DNA from 2 places in the Streptomyces daghestanicus genome. Region 1 is predicted to be linked to the other one. Evidence: riboswitches for the same ligand, from Rfam matches in the RefSeq annotation. Region 1 holds a riboswitch; the other holds the start of a gene.

Region 1 (7,166 bases):
CCGGTACGTCGCCGCCGACGATCCCGACCTCGTCCTGGACCTGCGCCGCCGCATCGGCCTGCTGCTCCTCGCCCTCGGCGACCGTGCCGGCGCCCACGCCACGCTGGTCCGCCTCCTCCACGACGTCGAGCACACCCGCGGCCCCGGCCACCCCCTCGCCGGGGACCTGCGCCGCACCCTGCACTGGCTGGGCCGCATGGGCGGCTGAACGTTCCCGCCCCGCACCCCGTCCTCGTCCTGCACCGGCCCGGAGCAGGCCATCACGGTCCGGTGGGACGGCCGGGAACTCCTCCTGCTCACGGCCGTCGCCCCCCAGGACGGGGCGCGCGGTGTCCCGGCGCCCGGTCCGCCGCCCGGATGTGCCGGTGCCGTAAGTCCCGGTGAATCGTTGGTCGAATGGGTTGGCCGGAGGCCGCCCGCTGCCTACCATCGATCACCGCAAGACTTTGTGCACCGTCGCACAATCTCCAACGGGAGGTAACCCTTGCACCGCCGCCGCACCGCGCTCGTCCTCACCGCCGCGATCGCCGCCGCGGCCCCCCTCCTCACCGCCTGCGGCAACGACGCGCACCCCGGCGCGGCGGCCGTCGTCGACGGCCGGCGGATCACCGTCGCGCAGCTGGAGGACCGGGTCGACGAGGTCCGTGCCGCCCAGCGCGCCGCCGTCCCCGACGAGCAGCAGTACGAGCAGGCCATCGCCAGGACCGGCGGCCTCACCCGCGACACCCTCCAGAGCATGGTCCTCGACCGGGTCCTGCACCGCGCCGCCCAGGACGCGGGCGTCACCGTCACCCGCAAGGAGATCCAGCGGATGCGTGCCGCGCTGGAGCAGCAGGCCGGCGGCGCCGAGGGCCTGGAGACGGTCTGGCTCCAGCAGTACGGCATCGCCCCGCAGCGGGTCGACGACAACCTCCGCCTCCAGCTGGAGGCCCAGAAGCTCGCCGAGCACCTCGGCACCGACACCGGGCAGCCCGCTTTCTGGAAGGCCCTGTCGAAGACCTCCGAAGAGCTGGACATCGACCTGAACCCGCGCTACGGCACCTGGGACGTCGAGAAGAGCAGCCGCGCCGACGCGAAGACCCCCTGGGTCCGGGAGGTCACGGGGGCCGCTGGAGCACCGCTGACCGCGTGACGGCGGGTGGGTTACGTTTCGGAGGTGAACGCCACCTCCGCCGAAACCGCCCCCACCCCCGCCCCCGGCCGCGTCGTCCTGCTCACCACCAGCCACCGCGTCGCCCCCGGCCTGCTCTCCTGGCCGGCCTGGCAGGCGCTGCGCGCCGCCGACCGCGTGCTGTGCGCGGACGGCGCCCATCCGCAGCTGCCGTATCTGCGGGAGGCCGGCGTACGGGTCGACGAGGCGGCCCCGACCGCCGAGGAACTGGTCGGCGCCTGCGCGGGCGGACACACGGTGGTCGTCGTGGCGACCGGCGAGGGCGAGCCGGCCCTCACCGACGGACTGGCCCGGCTGGCCGGCTCCGGCCGCGTCACCATGCCCGAGCTGGAGCTGCTGCCCGCCTCCTACGACCTGCCCGGCGCCCGCCTGCTCGACCTCGTCCAGGTCATGGACCGCATCCGCGTCGAGTGCCCCTGGTCGTCGCGGCGGACCCACGAGGGCCTGGCCAAGTACGCCATCGAGGAGGCGTACGAACTGGTCGAGGCCATCGAGGACGGCGACCGCGACGAACTGCGCGAGGAACTCGGCGACGTCCTCCTCCAGGTCGTCTTCCACGCCCGGATCGCCGAGGAGGACCCCGAGGCCCCGTTCTCCGTCGACGACGTGGCCGGCACGATCGTCGCCAAGCTGATCCACCGCCACCCGCACGTCTTCGGCGACGCGACCGCCACCACCCCGGAGGAGGTCCGCGCGCACTGGCTGCGCACCAAGCAGGCCGAGAAGCAGCGCACCTCCGTCACCGAGGGCGTCCCGCTCGGCCAGCCCGGCCTGGCCCTCGCCGCCAAGCTGGCCTCGCGGGTGCGCACGGCCGGCCTGGACGTGCCGCTGCCGCGCGGCGAGGGCCTCGGCTACGAGCTGCTGGCGCTGGCCGTGCGCGCCGAGGCGGACGGCGTCGACCCGGAGGCCGCCCTGCGCGCGGCGGCCCGCGCCTACCGGGACGCGATCCGGGAAGCGGAGACCCGGACGCGGCCGGGGGAACGGACGGGGGAATAGGGAGAGGGACGCGGACGGGGGAGCAGGGAGAGGGACGGATACGGTCGACGCGTGACCGAGCACGCCCACACCCCCAGCACCGCCCCCGCCGCCTCCGCGACCACCCCCGGACCCGCCCCCGAGCTGTTCACCTGGGAATTCGCGAGCGACCCCTACCCCGCCTACGCCTGGCTGCGCGAGCACGCCCCCGTGCACCGCACCCGGCTGCCCAGCGGGGTGGAGGCCTGGCTGGTCACCCGGTACGCCGACGCCAGGCAGGCGCTCGCCGACCCCCGGCTGTCCAAGAACCCGGCGCACCACGCCGAACCGGCCCACGCCAAGGGCAAGACCGGCATCCCGGGCGAGCGCAAGGCCGAGCTGATGACGCATCTGCTCAACATCGACCCGCCGGACCACACCCGGCTGCGGCGGCTGGTCAGCAAGGCGTTCACCCCGCGCCGGGTGGCCGAGTTCGCGCCCCGGGTGCAGGAACTGGCGGACGGCCTCATCGACGGGTTCGCCGGCACGGGAAGCGCCGACCTCATCCACGAGTTCGCCTTCCCGCTCCCCATCTACGCCATCTGCGACCTGCTCGGCGTCCCCCGCGAGGACCAGGACGACTTCCGGGACTGGGCGGGCATGATGATCCGGCACGGCGGAGGCCCCCGGGGCGGGGTCGCCCGGTCGGTGAAGAAGATGCGCGGCTACCTCGCGGACCTCATCCACCGCAAGCGCGCCGACCCGGGCGACGACCTGATCTCGGGCCTGATCCGCGCCTCCGACCACGGCGAGCACCTCACCGAGAACGAGGCCGCCGCGATGGCCTTCATCCTCCTCTTCGCCGGTTTCGAGACCACGGTCAACCTGATCGGCAACGGCACCTACGCCCTGCTGACCCACCCCGGCCAGCGGACCCGTCTCCAGGACTCCCTCGCCGCGGGGGAGAGGGGCCTCCTGGAGACGGGCGTGGAGGAACTCCTCCGCTACGACGGCCCGGTCGAGCTGGCCACCTGGCGGTACGCCACGCGGCCCCTCACCCTCGGCGGACAGGACATCGCCCCCGGCGAGCCGGTCCTGGTCGTCCTCGCCGCCGCCGACCGGGACCCGGCCCGCTTCACCGACCCGGACACCCTCGACCTGTCCCGCCGCGACAGCCAGCACCTCGGCTACGGCCACGGCATCCACTACTGCCTCGGCGCCCCGCTCGCCCGCCTGGAGGGCCAGACCGCGCTCGCCACGCTGCTGACCCGCCTGCCCGACCTGAGTCTGGCCGCCGACCCGGCCGAACTGCGCTGGCGCGGCGGCCTCATCATGCGCGGCCTGCGCACCCTGCCCGTCTCCTTCACCCCCGTCCCCTGAAGGAGCCGTCACACCCGCAAAGGTGACACGCACTCAGGTCCGTGATCTCCATGTGATCTGCACGGCATGAACTTGTGATGAGTGATCGTATGCCTATACGTTCACGGATCAGCGCGGCGCCGAGTCAGACCGCCGCGCGGGCCCTGCTGTCTCGTGAAAGGTCTCCGCATGCTCTCCGGGAACGGCCGACACCGTCGCCCCCGCCAGGCCCCGGCCCTGGTCGTCGCTGCCGGAGTCACCGGCTCCGCCATCGCGATCCCGCTCCTCGGAGCCACCGGCGCCCACGCGGCCGACGGCACGACCTGGGACCGTGTCGCCGAGTGCGAGACCGGCGGCGCCTGGAGCCAGAACAGCGGCAACGGGTACTACGGCGGTTTGCAGTTGACGCAGGACGACTGGGAGGCGTACGGCGGCCTCGCCTACGCCTCCAGTGCCGACCAGGCCAGCCGCGCCCAGCAGATCCGGGTCGCCGAGAAGGTCCTGGCCGCGAAGGGCGTCAGCACCTGGCCGACCTGCGGGCTGCTCTCCGGCCTCGACGGCGGCTCCCCGGACGCCGGCGCGTCGGACGACGCGTCCGGGACGACGGCGGAGTCGGGCGCGGGGTCGACGGCGAAGCCGGACTCGGAGTCGAAGCCGGATGATTCATCCGCTTCCTCCGGTTCATCCGATTCCTCCGCCCCGTCGGAGGAGTCCGCCGGTGCGAAGGCGTCGAAGGGCTCGCCGTCGCCCACCCCCTCCGGCGGGGCGACGGATGACACCTCGTCGGACGACAGTGATGAAACGCCGAAGTCCGACACTTCCTCCGATTCCCCCTCTTCGCCCGCTTCGGGCGCCGCTTCCGGCGACCCCGGCGACGCGGCCACCACCGAGCGGGACGGCTCCGGCAACGTCGAGCCCCGCCCCGCGACTTCGCATCTGACGGAGACCGTCGGGCCGGACGCCTCCGGCGCCGGACGGCACCGCCGCACGGCCGCCGACGGCGAGGCCGCGGACGGCCGCTCGGCGGCGTCCTCCGGGCGGCATGCCTCGCGCGGCGAGGGCGACACCCGCGACGCGGCGGACGGGACGTACACCGTGCGGACCGGCGACAGTCTCTGGGCCATCGCCGACTCGCTGGAGCTGGACGGGGGATGGCACTCCCTCTATGCCGGGAACAAGGCCACCGTCGGCGCCGACCCCGACCACATCCTGCCCGGTCAGAAGCTTGCGGTTGCGGTCGAACCGGTTGAAAAGTAGCGGCAGTTCGCGTCATGCTTCGCGCTGAATGTCCGTAATAAACATCGTGAGAGATAGGTCTCAGAAGTACTGATCGTCTTTGAAAATCCCCCGCGAGCCTGGCTACGGTCAAGACCGCTCGCCATCGCGGGCCCCGGCCGCCGCAACGCCGAATCCTGCCAGCGGCAGTCCGGGAACAGTCGTCGCGTCAAGCGCCGCAGGCAGGAGCGGGGGACCCAAGGTAGGCGCCGCACCGGGCAGTTGAGCCGGGGCGGCTAGGGGTGAAGCCGGCTCCCGTGAGGGACCCGGCCGGGCAACTCAACCGGCCCGAACCCGACAGCTCACCTCGCAGGCGTCGGTGAGGGGATCAACCATGCTGTTTTCCAGCAAGGGCAAGCACCGTCGTCCGTTCAAGGCCACCCGGGCCATCGCCATCGCCGGCGTGACCGGCGCCGCCGTCGCCGCCCCGCTGATGGCGGCCGGCAACGCCTCCGCCGCCACCACCTCCGAGTGGGACACCGTCGCCCAGTGCGAGTCCGGCGGCAACTGGTCCATCAACACCGGCAACGGCTACTACGGCGGTCTGCAGTTCTCCGCCTCCACCTGGGCCGCGTACGGCGGCACGCAGTACGCCTCCACCGCCGACCAGGCCAGCAAGGACCAGCAGATCCAGGTCGCCGAGAAGGTCCTGGCGGCCCAGGGCAAGGGTGCCTGGCCGAACTGCGGCACGGGCCTGTCGGGTGCCTCGTACAGCGGCTCCGGCTCCTCCTCCTCGGGCTCCTCGGGCAGCTCCTCGCAGAGCGGCCAGGAGCAGAGCACCCAGGAGCAGAGCACCGGCTCCACCGGGAGCCGCACGGCCGAGGAGCAGCCCGCCAGCCGTTCGCAGGAGCGCCCGGCGGCCGAGTCCACGCAGAAGTCCGGCAAGACCGTCACCACCCCGACCGGCGAGAAGGTCGAGAAGGGCGACGGCGAGTACAAGGTGGTCAAGGGCGACACCCTCAGCTCGATCGCCGCGGCGCACGACGTCAAGGGCGGCTGGTCGAAGCTGTTCGACCTGAACGACGACATCATCGACGAGGCCGACCTCATCTACCCGGGCCAGCAGCTGCACCTCAGCTGAGCCCGCACGGCTCCCCGCCCCGGCGCGTGTTCCCCCGTACGCGCCGGGGCGGGGTCATGTCCAGGTCCGGCCGCCCGAAAGCGGGGGCTTCTTTTGTTCCGTTCAGAAACAATTTACTCTCGGTTCCGTACAACGGGTGGGTGACCGGCTGGCCGATCGCCCGGAGCCGGTTAGGCTCGGACCCGCAGAGCCGCCGCGTGCCGCGCACCCGCGTCACACCGAAGCGTCACATTGAAGAAGGAGATGCTCGTGCCGTCCATCGACGTCGTCGTAGCCCGGGAAATCCTGGACTCCCGAGGCAACCCCACGGTCGAGGTCGAGGTCGGCCTCGACGACGGCAGCACGGGTCGTGCCGCCGTCCCGTCCGGCGCCTCCACCGGCGCCTTCGAGGCCATCGAGCTGCGCGACGGAGACGCCAACCGCTACCTCGGCAAGGGTGTCGAGAAGGCCGTCCTCGCCGTCATCGAGCAGATCGGCCCGGAGCTGGTCGGCTACGACGCCACCGAGCAGCGCCTGATCGACCAGGCCATGTTCGACCTGGACGCCACCGACAACAAGGGCTCGCTCGGCGCCAACGCCATCCTCGGCGTCTCCCTGGCCGTCGCGCACGCCGCCTCCGAGGCCAGCGACCTGCCGCTCTTCCGCTACCTGGGCGGTCCGAACGCGCACCTGCTGCCGGTGCCGATGATGAACATCCTGAACGGCGGCTCGCACGCCGACTCCAACGTGGACATCCAGGAGTTCATGATCGCCCCGATCGGCGCGGAGTCCTTCTCCGAGGCCCTGCGCTGGGGCGCCGAGGTCTACCACACGCTGAAGAAGGTCCTGAAGAACAAGGGCCTCTCCACCGGCCTCGGCGACGAGGGCGGCTTCGCCCCGAACCTCGGCTCCAACCGCGAGGCCCTCGACCTCATCCTCGAAGCGATCAAGGAAGCCGGCTACACCCCCGGCGAGCAGATCGCCCTCGCCCTGGACGTCGCCGCCTCCGAGTTCTACAAGGACGGCGTCTACTCCTTCGAGGGCAAGGAGCGCACCGCCGCCGAGATGACGGACTACTACGCGGAGCTGGTCGACGCCTACCCGCTGGTCTCCATCGAGGACCCGCTGTTCGAGGACGACTGGGAGGGCTGGAAGACCATCACCGAGCGCCTCGGCGACCAGGTCCAGCTCGTCGGTGACGACCTGTTCGTCACCAACCCCGAGCGCCTCGCCCGCGGCATCGAGGAGGGCGCCGCCAACGCGCTGCTCGTCAAGGTCAACCAGATCGGCTCGCTCACCGAGACCCTGGACGCCGTCGAGCTGGCCCAGCGCAACGGCTTCAAGTGC
Region 2 (7,166 bases), on a different contig from region 1:
TGCCGGGCCTTCGGGACCGGCACGGCTTCCGCTATTTCCGGGGACGACCGCTTGGTCCGGGGTGCGGACTCTCGTTTTTGCGGGGGCGGCACCGCGATGATTTCTCGTCCGCCGGGGAGACATGGAGCACGACAATAAAAAGGGCAGCGGAAATAGACCCCGACCGGAGGATCGGCCGAATAACTTCTCTTTGTATACGGTGGCCGTGTTAATGCCGCAGGCTCGGCATGTTTACGGCATGTTGCGAATTCCTCACACGCTCCGCGCGGCCTGCGCCCGGGGCCGGCCGCAGGCGATGCGCGGCGGTCGACCGCTCGGTGTGCAGCGCGGTCAGCGAGCGCGCCCGCTCGCTGTCGCCCCGGGCCACCGCGTCGACGATGGCGCCGTGCTCCGCCCAGGTGTCCACGGGGCTGGCCGGCGCCTCCACGGCGTACATCCAGGCGATCCGGTGCCGCAGCTGGGTCAGCGTCGAGGTGAGCGCCGCGCTGCCCGCCGCCTGGGCGAGCGTCTCGTGGAACCAGCCGCCCAGGGAGCGCAGGTCCTCGCTGTTGCCCCGTCTGGCCCGCTCCTGGCCGAGCCGCACCAGGCCGCGCAGCACCTTGAGGTGGGCCTCGGTGCGCCGCTGGGCGGCCCGCGCGGCGCCGAGCGGCTCCAGCAGCAGCCGCATCTCCAGCAGGTCGGCGGCCTCCTGCTCGGTCGGTTCGGCCACGCACGCGCCCGCGTGGCGCCGGGTCACCACGAAGCCCTCGGCCTCCAGGGTCCGCAGGGCCTCGCGCACGGGGACGCGGGAGACGCCGTAGCGGCGGGCGAGGAGTTCCTCGGTGAGCCGGCTGCCGCGTTCGAGGACACCGGCGACGATGTCGTCCCTGATCGCCGTGCACACCGAGTGCGCCGGAATACGCATGACCGACCTCCGCCTTAATCCCCGTGAAACGTCGACGATTGACGCGTGTTCAGTGACTCTATTGCAATGCGGCGCGCTTTCCGACGGGGGTCCGCTTTACCGGACGGATTTTGGGTTGTTTTTGGTCAGCTCCTAGGGCCTGTCGTTCGGATCAGGTCGCGGGGAATCGGCTGCGCCTTCCCCGCGCCGGTGCGCGTGCCAGGCCCCGCGTCCGCGGCGTGATCCGAACGAGGCCCCAGGCGCCTGCGACGAGCCCTCGGCGCGCCCCCGACGTGGAAAAGCCCCGGCTCGTGAGCCGGGGCTTTCCAGGAGTGCGGCGGAAGGGTCAGACGGTGACGCCGTGGGAGCGGAGGTAGGCCACGGGGTCGATGTCCGAGCCGTACTCGGCGGTGGTGCGGGCCTCGAAGTGCAGGTGCGCCCCGGTGGTGTTGCCGGTCGCCCCGGAGTGGCCGATCGTCTGGCCCGGGGTGACCGCCTGGCCCACCGAGACGCCGATGGACGACAGGTGGCCGTACTGCGTGTACGTCCCGTCGTGCATCCTGATCACGACCTGGTTGCCGTACGCACCGCCCCAGCCGGCCTCGACCACGGTGCCGGCGCCCACGGCGTGGACGGGGGTGCCGGAGGCGGCGTGGAAGTCGATGCCGGTGTGCGTGCCGGAGGACCACAGGCCGCTGCTGGCCTGGTAGGCGGTGGACACGTACGAGCCGCTGATGGGCGACACGTAGGTGTTCAGGCGCTTGCGCTCGGCCTCGCGGGCGGCGCGCTCCTGGTCCTCACGGGCCTGCTGGGCGGCCTCGGCGGCCCGCTCGCGGGCGGCCCGCTCGGCCTGCTCCCGGGCGGCGGCGAACTCGGCGGCCTGCCGCTGGGCGGCGGCCTGGGCGTCGACCTCCTCGGCCACCGAGTCGCCGAGGGTGACGACCGGGGTGAGGCCGGTCTGCTCGGCGGCCGGTTCGGCGGCGAGCGCCGGGGCGGCCAGGGTGCCGAGGACGCCGGTGGTGGTGAGGGTCGCGACACCCGCCGCGCGGACGGTGGTGCGGTGCATCCGGCCGGGTCGGCGGTGCTTGCCGGTGGCGCGCGTGAACGCCATGTGGGGGCTGGTCCTTTCCTTCCCTCTCGCCTACCGGGTTAGCTGACGGGTTCGGAGCAGGAAGGTCTCCTACGGACCCCCTCGCTCACGCGCGGGCGTCCGATTCACCCCAGGGACGATGGGTCCCCGGCTCCCCTGGCTCGCGCCGTACGGGGACTCGGCGATGACTGTCCGGTGCCGCGGGTGCGGCGCACTGCCTGACGAACAGCCTGGGAGACGCTAAGCGGGCGCCCGTTCAAGACTCAAACAGAACCGGGTTTTTGTTGCTCATCCCACAGCGCAGACAGGCAACCTCTATGCCAATCCGCCCCATTCGGACATAGGGCGGCCCCGGTGACAGAACCGTCACCGGGGCCACCCCCACGCGTGCGCCGCTACTCGGCGCTCACCACGGTGACTTCGCCGATGCCCAGGGCCTCGACGGGCCCCTTGATCTGCGCGGCGTCACCCACCAGGACGGTCACCAGCCGGTCCACCGGGAAGGCGTTCACGACCGCCGCGGTGGCCTCGACCGTGCCCGTGGTGACGAGCCGCTGGTAGAGGGTCGCCTGGTAGTCGTCGGGCAGGTACTGCTCGACCTGGTCCGCCAGCGTGCTCGCGACGGCCGCCGCGGTCTCGTACTTCAGCGGCGCCACACCCACCAGGTTCTGCACGGCGACGTCGCGTTCGGCGTCGGTGAGCCCGCCCTCGGCGAGGGTGCGCAGCACCTTCCACAGGTCGTCGAGGGCCGGTCCGGTGTTCGGGGTGTCGACGGAGCCGCTGATGGCGAGCATCGCGGCGCCGGTGCCGTCGGGCGCGGAGCGCAGCACCTGGCCGAAGGCCCGCACGCCGTAGGTGTAGCCCTTCTCCTCGCGCAGGACGCGGTCCAGGCGGGAGGTCAAGGTGCCGCCCAGGCAGTACGTGCCGAGCACCTGGGCGGGCCAGACGCTGTCGTGCCGGTCGGGTCCGGTGCGGCCGATCAGCAGCTGCGTCTGGACCGATCCGGGGCGGTCCACGATGACGACCCGGCCGGTGTCGTCGGAGGTCACCGGCGGCACGGGGCGCGGCTCGGCGGCCGAGCCCGTCCACGAGCCGAGGGTGTCGTCGAGCAGGGCGTCGAGGTCGACGCCGGTGAAGTCGCCGACGACCACGGCGGTGGCGGTGGCGGGCCGCACGTGCTTCTCGTAGAAGGCGCGGACGGCGGCGGAGTCGATGCCGGCGACGGTCTCCTCGGTGCCCTGGCGCGGGCGGGACATCCGGGAGTCCGCCGGGAACAGCTCCCTGGACAGCTCCTTGGCGGCCCGGCGCGAGGGGTTGGCCAGCTCGTGCGGGATCTCGTCGAGCCGGTTGCGCACCAGGCGTTCGATCTCGCTGTCCGCGAAGGCGGGCGCCCTGAGGGCGTCGGCGACCAGGCCGAGCGCCTTGGCGAGACGGGAGGCGGGCACTTCGAGGCTGAGGCGGACACCGGGGTGGTCGGCGTGCGCGTCCAGGGTGGCGCCGCAGCGCTCCAGCTCGGCGGCGAACTCCTCGGCGGAGTGCTTGTCGGTGCCCTCGGAGAAGGCGCGGGCCATGATGGTGGCGACGCCGTCCAGGCCGGCCGGCTCGGCGTCCAGGGGCGCCCGCAGGAACAGCTCGACGGCGACGACCTGCTGGCCGGGGCGGTCGCAGCGCAGGACGGTCAGGCCGTTGCCGAGCGCGCCGCGCTCCGGGGCGGGGAAGGCCCAGGGCCTGGGCTCGCCCGCCTGCGGCTGAGGGTGGAATTCCATGGTGGCCAGCTCGGTCACTTGGCCGCCTCCTCGTTCTCGTCGGTGGCGTCGTCGGCCGCGGGGGCGGTGGGCTCGTAGACGAGCACCGCGCGGTTGTCGGGGCGCAGTCGGGCCTTGGCGACCTCCTGGACCTCCTCGGCGGTCACCTCCAGGACGCGCTGCACGGCGGTGAGGGCGAGCTGCGGGTCGCCGAACAGGACCGCGTACCGGCACAGTTCGTCGGCGCGGCCGGCGACCGTGCCGAGCCGGTCCAGCCACTCGCGCTCCAGCTGGGCCTGGGCGCGCTCCATCTCCTCGGCGGTGGGGCCCTCCTCGGCGAACCGGGCCAGCTCCTCGTCGATGGCGGCCTCGATGACCGGCACCTCGACGTCGCCGGAGGTCTTCACGTCCAGCCAGCCGAGGGACGGGGCGCCCGCCAGGCGCAGCAGGCCGAAGCCGGCCGCCACGGCCGTGCGGTCGCGGCGCACCAGGCGGTTGTAGAGGCGGGAGGACTCGCCGCCGCCGAGGACGGTGAGCGCCAGGTCGGCCGCGTCGCACGCGCGGGTGCCGTCGTGCGGCAGGCGGTAGGCGGCCATCAGGGCGCGGGCCGGTACCTCCTCCTCGACGACCTCGCGCACCTGCTCGCCCATGACCTCGGGCAGCGAGCCGTCCCGGGGGGCGGGCTTGCCGTCGTGGGAGGCGATGGAGCCGAAGTACTTCTCGATCCAGGCGAGCGTCTGCTCGGGGTCGATGTCGCCGACCACCGACAGCACCGCGTTGTTCGGCGCGTAATAGGTGCGGAAGAACGCGCGGGCGTCCTCCAGGGTGGCCGCGTCCAGGTCGGCCATGGAGCCGATCGGCGTGTGGTGGTAGGGGTGGCCCTCCGGGTAGGCGAGGGCGGTCAGCTTCTCGAAGGCGGTGCCGTAGGGCACGTTGTCGTAGCGCTGGCGGCGTTCGTTCTTGACGACGTCGCGCTGGTTCTCCATCGACTCGTCGTCCAGGGCGGCGAGCAGGGAGCCCATGCGGTCGGCCTCCAGCCAGAGCGCCAGCTCCAGTTGGTGGGCGGGCATGGTCTCGAAGTAATTGGTGCGCTCGAAGCTGGTGGTGCCGTTGAGGGAACCGCCGGCGCCCTGCACCAGTTCGAAGTGGCCGTTGCCCTTGACCTGGGCGGAGCCCTGGAACATCAAGTGCTCGAAAAGGTGAGCCAGACCGGTACGTCCCTTGACCTCGTGGCGGGAGCCGACGTCGTACCAGAGGCACACCGCCGCGACCGGGGTCAGGTGGTCCTCGGAGAGCACCACGCGCAGACCGTTGGCCAGGCGGTGCTCGGTCGCTGTCAGGCCGCCGGAGCCTGCCTCGGCTGTGGCCGTGTGACCCATGGGCATGTACGTCCCTTCGATCGCGGAGAACTTGGGCGGGATCACGGACCGGACCGCATCACCGGTCCGCACCGGATCACTGGTCGGAACTGCGGAATTCCTACCGATCCTGCCACTGTATGCAAGCGTGCGGACCTCCGGTGGAGTTCCCGGCTCCGCTACGCCGAGAGCGAGCACGCGCCGGACGCGGCGAGGGGCCCTCCCCGGCAGGGCGTACCCTGCGGGCGGCAGCGGGCCGCGGCGCCCGTCGGAGGTCCTGGTCGGCCGCTGTCAGTGCCGCGGTCCACAATGGGACGCGTCAGATCACCGTTCACGCTTCAGCGAGGAGCCGGCAGCGATGGCCCGCCGTAGTACGAAGACCCCGCCGCCCGACGACCCGTACGAGGAGAAGATCCTCGACATCGACGTCGTCGACGAGATGCAGGGCTCATTCCTTGAGTACGCGTACTCGGTCATCTACTCCCGTGCCCTGCCGGACGCGCGCGACGGACTGAAGCCGGTGCACCGCCGCATCGTCTACCAGATGAACGAGATGGGGCTCAGGCCCGAGCGCGGCTACGTGAAGTGCGCCCGGGTCGTCGGCGAGGTGATGGGCAAGCTGCACCCGCACGGCGACGCGTCGATCTACGACGCCCTGGTCCGCATGGCCCAGCCGTTCTCGATGCGCGTCCCCCTGGTCGACGGCCACGGCAACTTCGGCTCGCTGGGCAACGACGACCCGCCCGCCGCCATGCGGTACACCGAGTGCCGGATGGCCGAGGCGGCCGGGCTGATGACGGAGTCCATCGAGGAGGACACCGTCGACTTCGCCCCCAACTACGACGGCCAGGAGCAGGAACCCGAGGCGCTGCCCGCCGCCTTCCCCAACCTGCTGGTCAACGGGGCCTCCGGGATCGCCGTCGGCATGGCCACCAACATGCCGCCGCACAATCTGCGCGAGGTCATCGCCGCCGCCCGGCACCTGATCCGGTATCCGAACGCCGATCTCGAAGCCCTGATGAAGCACGTCCCCGGGCCCGACCTGCCCACCGGCGGCGTGATCGTCGGGCTGCCGGGCATCCGCGACGCGTACGCGACCGGCCGCGGCACCTTCAGGATCCGCGCCTCGGTGACCGTGGAGACGGTGACGGCCCGCCGCAAGGGCCTGGTCGTCACCGAGCTGCCGTTCGCGGTCGGCCCGGAGAAGGTGATCGCCAAGATCAAGGACCTGGTCGGCGCGAAGAAGCTCCAGGGCATCGCGGACGTCAAGGACCTCACCGATCGTGAGCACGGGCTGCGCCTGGTCATCGAGATCAAGAACGGCTTCGTGCCGGAGGCGGTCCTGGAACAGCTGTACAAGCTGACACCGATGGAGGAGTCCTTCGGTATCAACAACGTCGCCCTGGTGGACGGCCAGCCCCTCACCCTGGGCCTGAAGGAGCTGCTGGAGGTCTACCTCGACCACCGGTTCACCGTGGTGCGGCGGCGCAGCGAGTTCCGCCGGGGCAAGCGGCGCGACCGCCTCCACCTGGTCGAGGGCCTGCTCACCGCGCTGATCGACATCGACGAGGTGATCCGCCTCATCCGCTCCAGCGAGAACTCCGCGCAGGCCAAGGAGCGCCTGATCGAGCGCTTCGGCCTGAGCGACGTGCAGACGCAGTACATCCTGGACACGCCGCTGCGCCGGCTCACCAAGTTCGACCGCATCGAACTGGAGGCCGAGAAGGACCGGCTCAACGCGGAGATCGAGGAGCTGACCCGCATCCTCGACTCCGACCAGGAGCTGCGCAAGCTGGTCTCCGCGGAACTGGCGGCGGTGGCCAAGAAGTTCGGCACCGACCGCCGTACGGTGCTGCTGGAGTCGGCGGCGACCCCGGTGGCCGCGGTGCCGCTCCAGGTGGCGGACGACCCGTGCCGGGTGCTGCTCTCCTCCACGGGGCTGCTGGCCCGTACGGCGAACGGCGAGCCGTTGGCCTCGGACGGCGGCGGCAGGCGCGTCAAGCACGACGTGATCGTCTCTGCGGTGCCCGCCACGGCGCGCGGCGAGGTGGGCGTGGTGACGTCCGCCGGACGCCTGCTGCGGATCAACG

The links. A riboswitch is a leader RNA that binds a small molecule or an ion and turns the genes downstream of it on or off. The one in region 1 is predicted to bind cyclic di-AMP.
Region 2: another riboswitch for cyclic di-AMP. It lies ahead of Sdagh_RS11085 (M23 family metallopeptidase); the one in region 1 lies ahead of Sdagh_RS27200 (LysM peptidoglycan-binding domain-containing protein).

Annotation. Positions count from the first base shown of each region.
Region 1 covers NZ_BNDX01000016.1:71,047-78,212, forward strand. The annotation lists gene Sdagh_RS27175 (serine/threonine-protein kinase) at 1-208, shown strand, start outside; gene Sdagh_RS27180 (SurA N-terminal domain-containing protein) at 485-1,132, shown strand; gene Sdagh_RS27185 (nucleoside triphosphate pyrophosphohydrolase) at 1,157-2,167, shown strand; gene Sdagh_RS27190 (cytochrome P450 family protein) at 2,219-3,505, shown strand; gene Sdagh_RS27195 (LysM peptidoglycan-binding domain-containing protein) at 3,674-4,741, shown strand; cyclic di-AMP (ydaO/yuaA leader) riboswitch at 4,924-5,090, shown strand; gene Sdagh_RS27200 (LysM peptidoglycan-binding domain-containing protein) at 5,094-5,840, shown strand; gene eno (phosphopyruvate hydratase) at 6,090-7,166, shown strand, end outside.
Region 2 covers NZ_BNDX01000008.1:352,907-360,072, forward strand. The annotation lists gene Sdagh_RS11080 (GntR family transcriptional regulator) at 209-904, opposite strand; gene Sdagh_RS11085 (M23 family metallopeptidase) at 1,230-1,994, opposite strand; cyclic di-AMP (ydaO/yuaA leader) riboswitch at 2,007-2,167, opposite strand; gene Sdagh_RS11090 (M16 family metallopeptidase) at 2,369-3,757, opposite strand; gene Sdagh_RS11095 (M16 family metallopeptidase) at 3,754-5,103, opposite strand; gene Sdagh_RS11100 (DNA gyrase/topoisomerase IV subunit A) at 5,435-7,166, shown strand, end outside.